DNA from 3 places in the Salipiger sp. D13 genome. Region 3 is predicted to be linked to each of the others. Evidence: riboswitches for the same ligand, from Rfam matches in the RefSeq annotation. Region 3 holds a riboswitch; each other region holds the start of a gene.
The links. Region 3 has a riboswitch for cobalamin ahead of D6860_RS17470 (TonB-dependent receptor plug domain-containing protein). Riboswitches for the same ligand answer to the same signal wherever they lie in the genome.
Positions count from the first base shown of each region.

Region 1 (4,897 bases), on a different contig from region 3:
GCCGCCACCGCGCTGGGATTCCGGCAATACATGCCCGAGCTGCCCTTTGCGGGCGTGATCCTCAACCGCTGCGCCTCGCCCCGGCACGAGCGGCTGGCCCGGGCCGGGATGGACCGCGCCGGGCTGCCGGTGTTGGGCGTGCTGCCCCGGCGCGGCGATCTGGCGCTGCCCGAGCGGCATCTGGGGCTGATCCAGGCGGTCGAGCATCCCGACCTCGACAAGGCCATCGCAGGCTATGCCGCCTTTCTGCGCGAACACGTGGACATTGGCGCGATCCGGGCGGCGGCGCGCGGCCATGCGCTGCCGGCTCCAGGCGCCCTGCCCCGCCCCCCGGCGCAGCGCATCGCGATTGCCCGCGATGCGGCATTCTCCTTCACCTATCCGCACCTGCTGGAAGGCTGGCACGCGGCGGGCGCCGAGATCCTGCCCTTCTCGCCACTGGCCGACGAGTCCCCTGCCGCCGATGCCGATCTGGTCTGGCTGCCCGGCGGCTACCCCGAGCTGCATGCCGGGCAGCTTTCTGCAGCCGGGAGTTTCCGCGCGGGGCTGCGGGCCTTCGCAGAGACCCGCCCCGTTCATGGCGAGTGCGGCGGCTACATGGCGCTTGGCGCCGGGCTGATCGACAAGGAGGGCACGCGGCACGAGATGGCCGGGCTGCTCGGTCTCGTGACCAGCTACGAAAAGCGAAAGTTCCACCTCGGCTATCGCCGCGCGGTGCTGAGCGCGCCGATGCCCGGAAGCGCCCCCGGCGCGGCGCTGCGCGGGCACGAGTTCCACTACTCGACCATTCTCGAACAGCCCGACGCACCACTGGCAAGCGTCAGCGACGCCGACGGCGCGCCCGTGCCCGAGACGGGTTCGGTGCGCGGCAACGTCACCGGCACCTTCTTTCACCTCATTTCCCGGGAGACCCCGTCATGAGCGGTTTCGTCAGTTTCGTCAGCTCCGGCCCCGGCGATCCCGAGTTGCTGACACTCAAGGCCGTGGACCGCCTGGGCCGCGCCGATGCGGTTCTCTACGACGATCTCTCGGCCGGTCCGATCCTCGAACACGCGCGTGAGGGGGCGGACCTCGTCGGCGTCGGAAAACGTGCCGGGCGGCCCTCGCCCCGGCAGGATCACGTCAGCCGCCTGCTGGTGGAGTATGCCGGGGTCGGTCAGCGCGTGGTGCGGCTGAAATCCGGCGACGGCGGCATCTTCGGCCGGCTCGAGGAAGAGCTGACCGCGCTCAGGGAGGCCGGGATCGACTACGAGATCATCCCCGGTGTGCCCTCGGCCTGTGCGGCGGCGGCAGCGGCGGGCATCCCTCTGACCCGGCGGCTGACCGCGCGGCGGGTGCAATTCGCCACCGGCCACGACCTGACCGGCGCGCTGCCCGAGGATGCCAATATCGCGGCTCTGGCCGACCCGATGGCGACCACGGCGATCTTCATGGGCAAACGCACCTTCCCCGGCCTTGCCGCGCGCCTGATCGCAGAGGGGCTGCCCCCCGAGACGCCCGCGATGCTGGCGGAATCCGTCAGCCGCCCCGACCAGCAGATCTCGCGCCATACCGTCGCGAGCCTGGCCGCGCGGCTTGCGAACGAGCCCGGCGACAAGGCCGGGCTCATCCTGTTCGGACCTTTGGCAGAGGAGTGAAACGACCCGGCCCCGCAAGGGGCCACCGCCGAGAGGGTGCGCCGCCATGCGCGGCCGCAGGGAACCGGGTGAAAGGCCCGGACTGCCCCCGCAACTGTAAGCGAAGAGCGCCGAGGATCATCCCACTGGCAACCCTGCCGGGAAGGGCCGAGGCGCGGTGAGACGCGAGTCAGGAGACCTGCCCTTCGGCACCTCAACCGCCCCGCAAAGGGGCCAGCGCTGCCGGTGGGGCAGCATAACGAGAAAGGACATATCAATGCATATCGAACCCGGCGTCGTCGACGGCGCCAAGATGATGTTCGCGGTTGCCACGGCGGCGGGCGCGGCGGGCCATACCGCAAAGGAGGTCGTCCAGGACGTCAAGGCGGGCGGTGCACTGTCGCTGCTGCCGCGCACTGTTCTCGCGGCCATCGGCACCTTTGTCTTCTTCGAGCTGCTGCCGCATTTCGCGGTGGGCATCTCGGAGGTGCACTTCATCCTCGGCTCGACCCTGTTCCTGTTGCTGGGCACCGCCCCTGCGGCGCTGGGGCTGGCGCTCGGCCTGCTGATCCAGGGGATGTTCTTTGCGCCGACCGACCTGCCGATGTATTTCGTCAACGTCACCACGCTTCTGGTGCCGCTGTTCGCAGCCTCCGCTCTGGCCCGCCGCGTCGTCGCACCGGGCACCGCTTATGTCGATCTGCGCTATGCGGACGTGCTGAAACTCTCGGCGATCTACCAGGGCGGCGTTGTCGCCTGGGTCGCGTTCTGGGCCTTCTACGGCCAGGGCGTTTCGGTTGGCACGCTGGCGTCGGTCGGCACCTTCGGCGCGGCCTACATGATGGTGATCCTGATCGAGCCGCTGGCCGATCTGGCAGCCCTCGCTGCGGCCAAGTCCGCCCGTGACAGCGGTATCGCCCGCCTGTTCACCCCGCGTCTCTACGCGGCCTGAAGCCATTGCCGCCGGAGCCCCCTCAATCGGGGCTCCGGCTTTTGCATGCAGGAATGACACGGATGGACGATCTCTGGCTCATCGGCATCGGCACCGGAAGCCCGGCGCATGTCACGCTCGAAGGACTGCAGGCGCTGCGCGATGCAACGGTGATCCTCGTGCCCCACAAGGGCGAGGGAAAGGACGCGCTTGCCGCGTTGCGATACGGGATCATCGAGGCCTCGGGGGCGCAGGCCGAAGTCCGAAGCTTTGATTACCCGGTGCGCGATCCCGCCCTGCCTTATAATCGACGGGTCATCGAATGGCACGACGAGATTGCCCGGCGCTGGGTCGCCGCGATGCAGAGCGCACCGCCGGGGCCGGTGGCGCTGCTGGTCTGGGGAGATCCCGCGCTCTACGACAGCACGCTACGGATCGCCGAACGGATGGTGCCCCGTCCCCGTCTGAGGGTGGTGCCCGGGATCACCGCGATACAGGCGCTGACGGCGGCCCACGCGATCCCGCTCAACACGGTGAACGGACCGGTCAAGATCACCACCGGACGGCAGCTGCGCGACCATGGCTGGCCGGAAGACGAGGAAACGGTGGTGGTGATGCTGGACGCCGAATGCAGCTTTCAGGGCCTTGACCCCGAAGGGCTGCAGATCTGGTGGGGCGCCTATCTCGGATCCGAGGCGCAGGCGCTCGAGGCCGGATCGCTGGCCAAGGTCGGGGGCCGGATCATGGAGCGCCGTGCCGAGCTGCGCGCCCGGCACGGCTGGATCATGGACACCTACCTGCTGCGGCGGCTGTGTTGCCCGGAGGGCGCGTCGCAACTGCGACGCGCTCGGTAGCCGGGTGGCCCGTTGCGGGAACAGGGCTGAGGCGACCAGACCTTGGGCTTTTCTAGGCATCCCCCTCCCTGATCTCGCCTCGACAGGGGCTTCCATCGAAGCCTTCCCTCACCACTCAGCAGGCGCATGAAAGCACGCCAGAGGGGCCCACTGGAGCGGGGCAGTCAGTGGGGCATTCTTCCGCCCCGAAGGGAAGAAGTGACGCCATCACGGTATGTTAGGAAGAACTGGCTGGGGTGGCAGGATTCGAACCTGCGGTACGCGGTACCAAAAACCGTTGCCTTACCACTTGGCTACACCCCAACCGTGGCGCGGGTATTACGATACGATTCCGGGGGGCGCAAGCCCCGGTTTCGCAAAAAAGATACAGATTTTTCATCTCGCCTCAGAGCGCCGCCTTCGGCGGGCCATCTTCGTGAAACGCGTATTGCGCGCGACCGTTTCGCTTGGCCGTGTATAGCGCGGTATCGGCGCGTCCGAGCAGGGTTTTGGTGTCCGAGAACGACGCCATCTCGGGGTCGCTTCGCACGATGCCGATGCTTGCCGAAATCCGGCAGACCTCGGTGTCGAGCGCGATCGGCTGCTCAATCCGGCCGACGAGTCGCTCGCAGAGCTCGGCGAGTCGCGTGCGGTCGGTGACCCCCGCGAGCAGAATCACGAACTCGTCGCCGCCGATGCGCGCGACGAGATCTTCCCTCCGGGTGACCTCGAGCATGATCTGCCCGACCCTCTGCAGGACCCGGTCCCCCGCGGCGTGGCCGCGGGTGTCGTTCACCTGCTTGAAGAAATCGAGGTCGACGTGGAGCAGCGCAAAGCGCTCGGCAGCGCGGACGAGGCGCTGAAGCGCCCGGTCGAGCCCACGACGGTTCTGCAACCCTGTGAGCGAGTCGGTATAGGCCCGCTGTTCCGCTGCGAGCATCGCCCCCTGCAGCCGCAGGTTCAGCGTGCGCGAGGCCTCCATCGCGGCGGATTTCGCCTCGACGAGATAGAGCATGTCGATGGCGAGGTCGGTCACGGCGAAATCGGTGCTGGTAAGCGCATGGCTGCGCACCGCCTCAACCACGCCGATGCCGAAGGAGAGGTTGAGCAAAACGCCCCCTTCCCCGTCCGGCATCGCCAGCCCCTTGAGCGCGCGGCCCGGCCCGTTGCGGAGGCGCAGTTGCAACTTGCGCCCCTCGAGCGCGCGCAGGTCGCGCAGGTTGCGGACACGCTTCGGGCGGTAGATGTCGATGACCTCGTCGAACGGCACGCCCGCAAGGCGCCGCTCGCCCGTGAGCTTGCGAAGCGTGGGCCCGGCCCCCCGGACACGGCCATCGGAGCCGATCTGCAGGTGCATCGGGCACATCACCTCGAGCGTGCGTCCGGGCAGGCTCATGACACGACCTGGCGCGGCGGGAGCACCGCGCCGAGCTCGAAGGCCCGCCCCTCGCTGAAGCTGGCCTCGACCACGGTGATGTCGATGATCTCGGCCCCGTCGAGCACGCCACGGTGATCGA
Region 1 is NZ_ML112595.1:113,247-118,143, forward strand. Features, by position in the region: gene D6860_RS11300 (cobyrinate a,c-diamide synthase) at 1-921, shown strand, start outside; gene cobA (uroporphyrinogen-III C-methyltransferase) at 918-1,637, shown strand; cobalamin riboswitch at 1,670-1,823, shown strand; gene D6860_RS11310 (energy-coupling factor ABC transporter permease) at 1,894-2,568, shown strand; gene cobF (precorrin-6A synthase (deacetylating)) at 2,631-3,401, shown strand; tRNA gene D6860_RS11320 (tRNA-Gln) at 3,630-3,704, opposite strand; gene D6860_RS11325 (GGDEF domain-containing protein) at 3,787-4,776, opposite strand; gene D6860_RS11330 (heme NO-binding domain-containing protein) at 4,773-4,897, opposite strand, start outside.
Region 1: linked by a shared signal. The riboswitch ahead of D6860_RS11310 (energy-coupling factor ABC transporter permease) and the one ahead of D6860_RS17470 (TonB-dependent receptor plug domain-containing protein) in region 3 are both predicted to bind cobalamin.

Region 2 (4,897 bases), on a different contig from region 3:
CACCGCCACCGCCTGTTTCATCACGCGCGCGGATTTCACCACCTGCGGCAGGAACATCTTGCCCGCGCCGAACAGGTCGCCGACCACGTTCATGCCGGCCATCAGCGGCCCCTCGATCACGTCGAGCGGCTTTTCGGCGGCAACGCGGGCGGCCTCGGTGTCCTCGTCGACGAACTCGGTGATACCGTTGACCAGCGCGTGTTCCAGCCGCTTCTCGACCGGCCACTCGCGCCACGTCAGGTCGCGCTTCTTCGCTTCGCGCTTGTCTCCCTTGTAGCGCCCGGCGATATCGAGAAGGTTCTCGGTGGGTGTGCCGCCGTTGGCGGGCGTACGGTTCAGCACCACGTCTTCGCAGGCTTCGCGCAGCTCGGGGTCGATCTGGTCGTAGACCGCCAGCTGCCCGGCGTTCACGATCCCCATGTCCATGCCGACCTTGATGGCATGGTAGAGGAAGACCGCGTGCATCGCCTCGCGCACGGGCTCGTTGCCGCGGAACGAGAACGACAGGTTCGAGACCCCGCCCGAGACGTGGCAGTGCGGCAGGTTCTCGCGGATCCACTTCGTGGCCTCGATGAAATCGACGCCGTAGTTGTCGTGCTCCTCGATGCCGGTCGCGACGGCGAAGACGTTCGGGTCGAAAATGATGTCCTCGGGCGGGAAGCCGACCTTTTCCGTCAGCACCTTGTAGGCGCGGGCGCAGATCTCGGTCTTGCGCTCGAAGGTGTCGGCCTGGCCCTGCTCGTCAAACGCCATGACGACGACGGCGGCGCCGTAGGCGAGGCACAGCGAGGCCTGGTGGATGAAGTTCTCCTCGCCCTCCTTGAGCGAGATGGAGTTTACCACCGGCTTGCCCTGAACGCACTTGAGACCGGCCTCGATCACCTCCCACTTGGAGCTGTCGATCATCACCGGCACACGGGCGATGTCGGGCTCGGCGGCGACGAGGTTCAGGAAATCGATCATGGCCTGCTTCGAGTCGATCAGGCCCTCGTCCATGTTGACGTCGATGATCTGGGCGCCGTTCTCGACCTGGTCGCGGGCCACGTCGAGCGCGGTCGCATAGTCGCGGTTGGTGATCAGCTTGCGGAACTTGGCCGAGCCGGTGACATTCGTCCGCTCGCCCACGTTGACGAAGGGGATGTCGCTGGTCAGCACAAAGGGTTCGAGGCCGGAGAGGCGAAGCAGCGGTTCAGGCATCTGCAAGCTCCTTCAGTTTGCGCGGCGGATGGGCCGCGACGCGCTCTGCGATGGCGCGGATGTGATCGGGAGTCGTGCCGCAGCAGCCGCCGGCCACGTTGATCAGCCCCTCCTTTGCGAACACCTCGACAAGCGCCGCGGTCTGGTCGGGGGTCTCGTCGTAGGCGCCGAAGGCGTTCGGAAGGCCGGCGTTCGGGTAGGCACAGACAAAGGTGTCGGCGACACCCGCGAGTTCCGTCAGGTGGGGGCGCATCGCATCGGCACCGAGGGCGCAGTTGAGGCCCACGGTGAAGGGGCGGGCATGACGCACCGAGTGCCAGAAGGCGGTCGGGGTCTGGCCCGACAGCATGCGCCCGGAGGCGTCGGTGATGGTCCCCGAGATCATGATGGGCAGGCGCCGGCCGACCTTGGCGAAGCTCTCGAACGCGGCGAAGATCGCCGCCTTGGCGTTCAGCGTGTCGAAGATCGTCTCGATCAGGATCAGGTCGGCCCCCCCTTCGATCAGCCCGTCGATCTGCTGGCCGTAGGCGATCCGCAGGTCGTCGAAGGTCACCGCCCGGTAGCCGGGGTCGTTCACGTCGGGGCTGATCGAGGCGGTCCGGTTGGTCGGGCCGACCGCGCCGGCCACGTAGCGGCGCTTGCCGTCGATCGCCTGCGCGCGCTCGGCGGCACGCCGCGCGCCCTGTGCGCCGGCGACGTTGAGGTCATGCACCGCATCCTCGAGCCCGTAGTCCGCCTGCGCGATGGTGGTCGAGGAGAACGTGTTCGTCTCGAGGATGTCCGCCCCGGCAAGGGCGAACTCGAGCTGGATGTCCTCGACCGCCTGCGGCTGGGTCAGCACCAGCAGGTCGTTGTTGCCCTTCTGCGGGTGGTCCGAATGGTGATGGCGACAGCCCGGGCCGTGGATGTGGCCCTTGGCCGTGAAATCCTCTTCGGTCATGTTCAGCGTCTGGATCATCGTGCCCATGGCGCCGTCGAGTATCAGGATGCGCTCACGCGCCGCGGCCTGAAGGGCCTCGTAGCTTTCGGAAATCGGGAGCGAGAAGTTGATCATGTCGAACCTGCCTTTCGGAAGGGCCTACATAACCAACAGGCGACCCAACGATCAAACCCATAATATTCGCCCTTAACATGAGGCGCGCTCATGTTGTCGGTGCCGGCCTCAGAGCAGTTCCCGGCGTGCGCGGGCACCACCCCGGCGACGCGGGCGGGGCAGGGGCACGGCCATGGGGTGCGCCCTGCCGTCCAATGACTGCCGCACGAGCCCGGTGAAGACCGCGACCGCCGGGTCCGTCGTCTCGAACGGCGCGGCCATCGCCAAGGCGCGGTTGGCCTCGTGCGGGTAGTTTGCGTCGGAGCGCAGGAACATCATCCATTGCAGGAAGCCGAGCCTGCCAAGTTCCCGCGCCCGTTCGGGCGTCTCCGCCCGGCTTTGCAGTGTCATGAGTGTTCTTTCGAGAAGCATAGCGCCCTCCGCGCATCGCATGCGGGGACCGGACGTGCGGCATCTGGCGGACGGGTCGTCTCCATCTTTGCCTCCGCGCCCATGGCTCCCCGCCAGGGTCAAGGTGACTGCGGCGCGGAAGCCGCGCCGGAGATGGCAGGTCTCCTGACTTGCGGGTCGTCGCTGTTCCGAACCTTCCCGGACCCTTGGTCCAGTGGTGCGTATCGGAACCGCTCTCCGCCTACAGTTGCGGGGGCAGTCGCGGCATTGGGCAGTCAGCCCGCACCGCGTTCCCTTTTCAGCCACCCGTTTCCGGGCGGCACCATCAGGGCGATATTTTCCATGCCGGGGCGGCGGAGTCCAGTCTCTTGCAGGCGTCGGAAGCTGGCCCTGTCCTTGGAGGCCGGGAGTTATCGCGAGGAAAGATACGTCGATATATTGACAACCCTGCGCCCCGGACCGCAACATGCAGGTGCTTTGGTTCCCGCGAGTCACCTCGCGGGCTAAGAGGGAAGCCGGTGAAGATCCGGCACTGCCCCCGCAACTGTAAGTGGCAAGCCCCGGTCCGATCCACTGGTGTCAGCGCACACCGGGAAGGCGGACGACGGGGCGTTCGAGCCGCAAGTCAGGAGACCTGCCAGGGCATGAACGACGACCGCGGCGGAGGGCCCGGGCGCGTGGTGCGGCCTCACATGCGGGCTGTTCCCGTGTCCCTTCCGCCCGGAGACAAGAGACCGGCAAAGGGACAGAACATGAGCGTCACCGTCTACTCCAAACCCGCCTGCGTGCAGTGCACCGCGACCACCCGTGCGCTCGAGGCGCGCGGCATCGACTTCGACCTGATCGACCTGACCGAGGATGCGCAGGCGATGGAGATGGTCCAGGGACTGGGCTACCGTCAGGCCCCGGTCGTCGTGGCCGGCGAGGCACACTGGGCGGGCTTCCGTCCCGACATGATCAGCCAGCTGGGCTGAGCCGGGACCGCGCGCCGATGCCGGGCCTTGCCTACTTCTCCAGCGGATCGGGCAACACCGCCCGTTTCGTCGCGCGGCTCGACCTGCCCGCGACGCGTCTGCCGCTGCGCAAGGACGCGGCGCCGCCGGTGATGACCGGGCCCTTCGTGCTCGTCTGCCCGACCTACGCCGACGGAGAGGGCCGCGGCGCCGTGGCGAAGCCGGTCATCCGGTTCCTGAACATCGAAGCCAACCGGACCCTGCTGCGCGGCGTGATCGCCGGCGGCAACCGGAACTTCGGCGACACCTTCGCGATGGCCGGCAAGGTCATCGCGGCCAAATGCAACGTGCCCGTGCTCTATCGCTTCGAGCTCGCGGGGACAGACACCGACATCGCCCGCGTTCGCGCCGGGCTTGAAACCTTCTGGGAAAACAGATGCTTGACGCCAGCCTGACGCAGGGTCTCGACTACCACGCGCTGAACGCGATGCTGAACCTCTACGACGAGGACGGCAACATCCAGTTCGAAGCCGACCGGATGGCCGCGCGGCAGTATTTCCTGCAGCACGTGAACCAGAACACCGTGTTCTTCCATTCGCTCGAGGAGAAGCTCGGCTTCCTCGTCGACGAGGGCTACTACGAACCCGAAGTGCTCGACCAGTACCCGCGCGAGTTCCTGCGGCGCATCTGGGATGCCGCCTATGCGCGGAAGTTCCGCTTCCCGACCTTCCTCGGCGCGTTCAAGTACTACACCTCGTACACGCTGAAGACCCGGGACGGGAAACGCTACCTCGAGCGCTACGAGGACCGCGTGGTGATGAACGCGCTGACCCTCGCGCGTGGCGACGAGGCGCTGGCCATGCGGCTGATGGACGAAATCCTGTCGGGGCGGTTCCAGCCTGCGACGCCGACCTTCCTGAACGCCGGCAAGAAGGCCCGGGGGGAGTTCGTGTCGTGCTTCCTGCTGCGGCTGGAAGACAACATGGAAAGCATCGGGCGCGGCATCAACTCGGCGCTGCAGCTCAGCAAGCGCGGCGGTGGCGTGGCGCTCATGCTGACCAACATCCGCGAATACGGCGCCCCGATCAAGGGCATCGAGGACCAGTCGTCGGGCGTGATCCCGGTGATGAAACTGCTCGAGGACAGCTTTTCCTACGCCAACCAGCTGGGCGCGCGGCAGGGCGCGGGCGCGGTCTACCTTCATGCGCACCACCCGGACATCCTGCGCTTCCTCGACACCAAGCGCGAGAACGCGGACGAGAAGATCCGCATCAAGACGCTGTCGCTGGGGGTGGTGATCCCC
Region 2 is NZ_ML112593.1:187,120-192,016, reverse strand. Features, by position in the region: gene metH (methionine synthase) at 1-1,197, opposite strand, end outside; gene D6860_RS09395 (homocysteine S-methyltransferase family protein) at 1,190-2,251, opposite strand; gene D6860_RS09390 (hypothetical protein) at 2,360-2,641, opposite strand; cobalamin riboswitch at 2,779-2,983, opposite strand; cobalamin riboswitch at 3,103-3,298, shown strand; gene nrdH (glutaredoxin-like protein NrdH) at 3,394-3,615, shown strand; gene nrdI (class Ib ribonucleoside-diphosphate reductase assembly flavoprotein NrdI) at 3,633-4,049, shown strand; gene nrdE (class 1b ribonucleoside-diphosphate reductase subunit alpha) at 4,031-4,897, shown strand, end outside.
Region 2: linked by a shared signal. The riboswitch ahead of D6860_RS09390 (hypothetical protein) and the one ahead of D6860_RS17470 (TonB-dependent receptor plug domain-containing protein) in region 3 are both predicted to bind cobalamin.

Region 3 (4,897 bases):
AAGCCGCCATACTCGGAGTGGTCGTCGTGGCGCACCGTCAGGCTCAGGTCGATGTCCGACGTGGGCTTCATGGTAAGCTCGGCGAAGAGCGAGTCGACCGTGCTGTCCTGTTCCTGCGACGACGCCGGGAAGGTGCCGAAGCGGGTGTTGTCGGCGTAATCCTCGATGGTGCGCTCGATGCCCGCGACCGCGCGGGTGGTGGGCGACAGGTCGAAGCCCGCCTGGTAGCGGTACTCGTGCCGGGTGCCCTCGTAGCGGTAGCGGAAATCGCTGCCCGAAGAGGTGCCTGTCAGCGTGCGGGTGATGTCGTACCAGCTGGCCGAGACCTCGTGGTCGAAGAGCCCGGTCGAAAACGACAGCGCGGCACGCAGGCCGTGGTCCTCGACGTCGGTCACGTCGTCGGGCGAGCCGTCGTAGACCATGCCGCTCATGGCTTCGTCGTAGTCGTATTGCGCTTCCTGCGTGAAGCCCGAAAGCTCGAGCTGTGCCGCGCCGTCGCCAAGATCGTAGGTGCCCGAGAAGCTCAGGCGGCGGGCCTCAAAGCCGTCTTCCTCGTCGTTGCCGTCGTTCTCATCGGCCGCCGAGAAGCCGTCGGAGCGGACGTAGGAGAGCGTGACCGCGGTCTCGTGACCTTCGCCACGGTTGAACAGCGTCACCGCGCTGCGAAGCGTCTCGTAGCTGCCGTATTCGGCGAAGGCCTCGGCGCTCAGCCCGTCGCGGCTGGCGCGCTTGGTGGTGATGTTTATGGCGCCGCCGATCGCCTCGGAGCCGTAGCGGGCCGACTGCGAGCCGCGCACGATCTCGATCTGGCTGATGTCGCCGGCGGTGAGCCCGCCGAAGTCGAAGGCGACCTGCGTGCCCGAAGGGTCCGACACGTCGATGCCATCCACCCGCACCGCGATGTTCTGCTGCGACACGCCCCGGATCGACACGCCGGCGTTGGTGCCCAGCGGCCCGTTCGAGCGGATCGACACGCCCGGCTGCCGCGCGAGGATGTCGAGCACGCGGGTGTCGCCGTCTTCCTCGAGCTCTTCCTCGGTGATGACCTCGACCGCAACGCCGGTCTGCAGCGGTGTCGTGGCCTCGTAGCCCACGTCGAGCAGAAGGGTGGGAAGTTCGTAGACATCTTCCTGTGCGAAGAGGGGAGCGGTGGTCAGCGCGAGCGCCGAGACCGAGGCGAGGGCATGTCTCATGCCTGTCTTCCTTTCCTGACCGATCCCCGCAAGCGGCAGGGCGGTGGTGAGATTTGTTCACGGAAAGGGCCTGTGGTCCCGCCGCGAACGATGCGAACGTCACCACGAACGGACAGACCGTTCCCCGTGGCGCGCCCCGCGCGAGGGGAGGGTGATCATCCTGGCAGGTCTCCTGACTTGCGGGTCGTTGCGTCGCTCGGGCCTTCCCGGGCTTTCACCCAGTGGCATGTTGCCGATGACGCTCGCCGCTCACAGTTGCGGGGGCAGTCGCGGGTTTGCACCGCGTTCCCTATTCTCCGGGGATGCCGGAACCAGAATGTCGCCGGGATACTGAAGCGGCGCCCGCCGCGCAAGAGACGTCTTGGGTGCCGGGGCGACCCGGTCCGGCGCATGTGTTCCGGCTGCACGGACCGGGCGCCCCGTTGCAGCGTCGCAGCGCTGCGTCGGGCCAGCTGTCGACGGCGCGTGAGTGATTCCCGCATAACGGGTATTTCCAACAAAAATTGAAATTTGATCAAATCTGAGAAAAGATTCTTTTTCTTGATCTGCAATAGGTTGTGTTGTGTCGCGAGGGTTACAGTTGAAAAACCTATATTTTCGGCGAAGCTTTTTCATATGCGGTGTTGCCGCAGACTGTGGAGGAGAAATTCGATATGCCAACTCAAGACATTACAGTGCGTGAGTATGTTGGTTCGCTGGCCAATGCGAACCTGCTGACCGACGATCCGACCTTGCTACTGACCGCCTTCTCCGGGGAGATGGAAGGCACATTGGCCGACAACGATGGCACGCTCGGAAGCGACGATACGCAAAGCACGTTCGAGGGCGACGACATCACCTATGTCGGCTCCGGCACGGCGCAGCCCGGGGTGGAGGCGCTCGGGGTGATCGTGCCACTCGGAACTCCTGTGCCGGTGATCGTTTTCGAGGCCAATGGCGCCACCTATTTCCACTACCCCGAGGGCGAGCCCTTCGTGACCGGGATCGTCGCCCTGATCCTCGATATCGAAGACACGCCGGGAGAGGTCTTCCCGAACCCCTACGAGGGGACCACGGCCGATGACATCTACGTCGGTGACTTCTTTGACAACACGATGACCGGCCGGCAGGGCGATGACCGCCTCGAAGGCGGCGGAGGCGATGACCGGATGTTCGGCGGTTCCGACGCCGATACGCTCTACGGCGACGAGGGCGACGACGTCATGACGGGCAACACCGGCGATGACGATCTCTACGGCGGCGATGGCGCCGATTTTGCCAGCGGCGGCAGCGGAAACGACTTCCTGGCAGGGCAGCTTGGCGATGACACGCTGTCCGGTGAAGACGGAGCCGACCGCATCTACGGCGGACGCGGGCAGGATTCCATCACCGGGGGCGAGGGATCGGACACGATCGCCGGCGGATACGAGGATGACACGATCTACGGTGAGGCCGGCGACGATTACCTGCTTGGCGACGAGGGCCGCGATACCCTGTTCGGGGGCTCCGGCAACGATACCGTCGAAGGTGGCGCCGAGGCCGACGAACTCTACGGCGGCGATGACGACGACCTGCTGCTCGGACGTGACGGCTCGGACCTGCTGCGGGGCGAGGACGGCAACGACCGGCTCTACGGCGGGCGTGGCTTCGACACGATCCAGGGCGGCACGGGGTCCGACACGATTGCGGGCGGCGGCGGCAACGACGCGATGTTCGGCGAGGCAGGCAACGACTACCTTCTCGGCAACGCTGGCGCCGACATGCTGTCGGGCGGTGGTGGCGACGACACGATGGTCGGTGGCGCGGGGGCGGACACCTTCGTGTTCAACACCTTCACCGTGGGCGAGACAGACCGGATCTCGGACTTTGAGGACGGTCTGGACGTGATCCAGATGAGGGGCGTCACCTACGACGACCTGACCATCACCCAGGACGGCGTCAGCTCCGAGATCTCGGTGGGCGGCCAGGTCATCGAGGTGTACGGCGTCGATGCGAGCGACCTGACCCAGGACGATTTCCTTTTCGTCTGAGACTTGGGGGCGGACGGCGCATCCGGTCGTCCGCCTCGCCTCCTTCTGATGCCCAGACTGAACCCTTCTTGATCGGACTCCAGGAGAGGTGCTGCGCGCGGTCGCTCCCTGTTCCAAAGAGACATGCGCGAGCTGCCGGATGCGTCACGCGGCACCGCCGCCACGCGTTCGGAAACAATCTGTTTCTAGGGCATTCGCGCTTTTGTGGCACGATGTGGGCAGCAACATGGTATCAAATGGGCGCGACGGACTGTGCCTCGATCCCCGGCCGCCGGGATGATCGCGCCAGCCGGAATGTGTTCTTGAGCGATGGGATTTACTGCAATGCCTGATTATTCGAAAGTTTTCACCTACGAGACCGAAGGACTTTCCTACACGGTTAGCCTGTATGAAGCAGATGGAAAATTCTACGCGGACATCGAAGTGCTCGACGGCGCCATGGACGTGAACGCCATCTACATCGGAGACGACGACTTCTCCGGGGACAGCGTGTCTCTCAGCGGTCCTCTCAACATGAACGGCGCCCAGCTCGACGGCGAGGCCATTCAGTGGGACGACGCCGAAAAGGTGAGCGACCCGGGTCTCGGAACCGAGGGCGAAGACAAGCAGTCCTATGTGTCGCAGGGCGATACGCTGACCCTCGAACTGGACGTCGATAGCCTCGACGCCATCGACGTCTTCGGCATCCGCGCAACGTCGACCACGACCGAAGAGGGGTCCATCAAGGCGGTTTCCGACGACCCGGAAGAGCCGGAGGAGCCCGGCGACGAGCCGACCTTCGAGAAGGTGTTCTTCGGCGTTTCCGCAGAGGGCGAGCCCGTGAACGGGATTTTCATCACCGGCGAGCCGATTGAGGGGTATCCCGACTCGCTTCCCGAGGGGCAGGAGGCGACCTTCGAGAATTACCTGAACTACTACGAGAACGAGATCGACGACGACGCCTACGACATCCCCTCGATTCAATCCATCGTCTTCTATGAGTTCAACGACGAGGGATATCCCGAAGAGCTGTTCAGCATCGAGGCGCCCGAAGGCGGGTTTGCCAACGCCGACGAGGTTCTCGACGCCTATGATGCGGCCATCGAGGCCGGCGCGCTCGACCTCTACGGTGCCGAGGGTGAAAGCCTCGAACTGATGGCCGCTCTCAGCCTCGACACCGACGAGGAGCCCGAAGAGGAGAGTCTCGAGGAGGCCGCTGCGCCGGAAGAGGACTTCGAACTGGCCTGAGCCGGGGCGCCGGCCACCGCCGCTTTGAGGCGACATCAAACGGGACCCGCGGATCTGATCGATCCCGCGGGTCTTTTGCGTTCGGCATGGCAGCTTGGCCAGCTTTCGGCAGGCAGGCACCTGTTCGCGGCTGCGGGACAGCGTCCGCAGGTGGTCTGCGAGGCGGCGGACGGAAGTGCGGGCGAACCTGCGAACGCGGAGAAGATCGTTCGTCATGGTCGCTTGGCGCACCTTGAAGCGGCCCGGACCGAGGAAGCTCGTTTCCGGTGGTGCCGCTTTTCCGGGAAGCGCTGGGGGCAGGGGCCGCAATGAGGAGCAATCTGTCGTCATTCGCTCCTTTTTCGCCGCAGGTGCGCCACGCGCAGGAGCGGGGTCGGCTTATGCTCCTGTTGTCCACCACGGCCTGCGGAAGAGCGCACCATGATCACTGTCCTCTCCGGCGTCTGGGCACTGCTGCTCGGAATCGTT
Region 3 is NZ_ML112611.1:13,124-18,020, forward strand. Features, by position in the region: gene D6860_RS17470 (TonB-dependent receptor plug domain-containing protein) at 1-1,193, opposite strand, end outside; cobalamin riboswitch at 1,338-1,524, opposite strand; gene D6860_RS17475 (calcium-binding protein) at 1,868-3,202, shown strand; gene D6860_RS17480 (hypothetical protein) at 3,527-4,429, shown strand; gene D6860_RS17485 (MFS transporter) at 4,850-4,897, shown strand, end outside.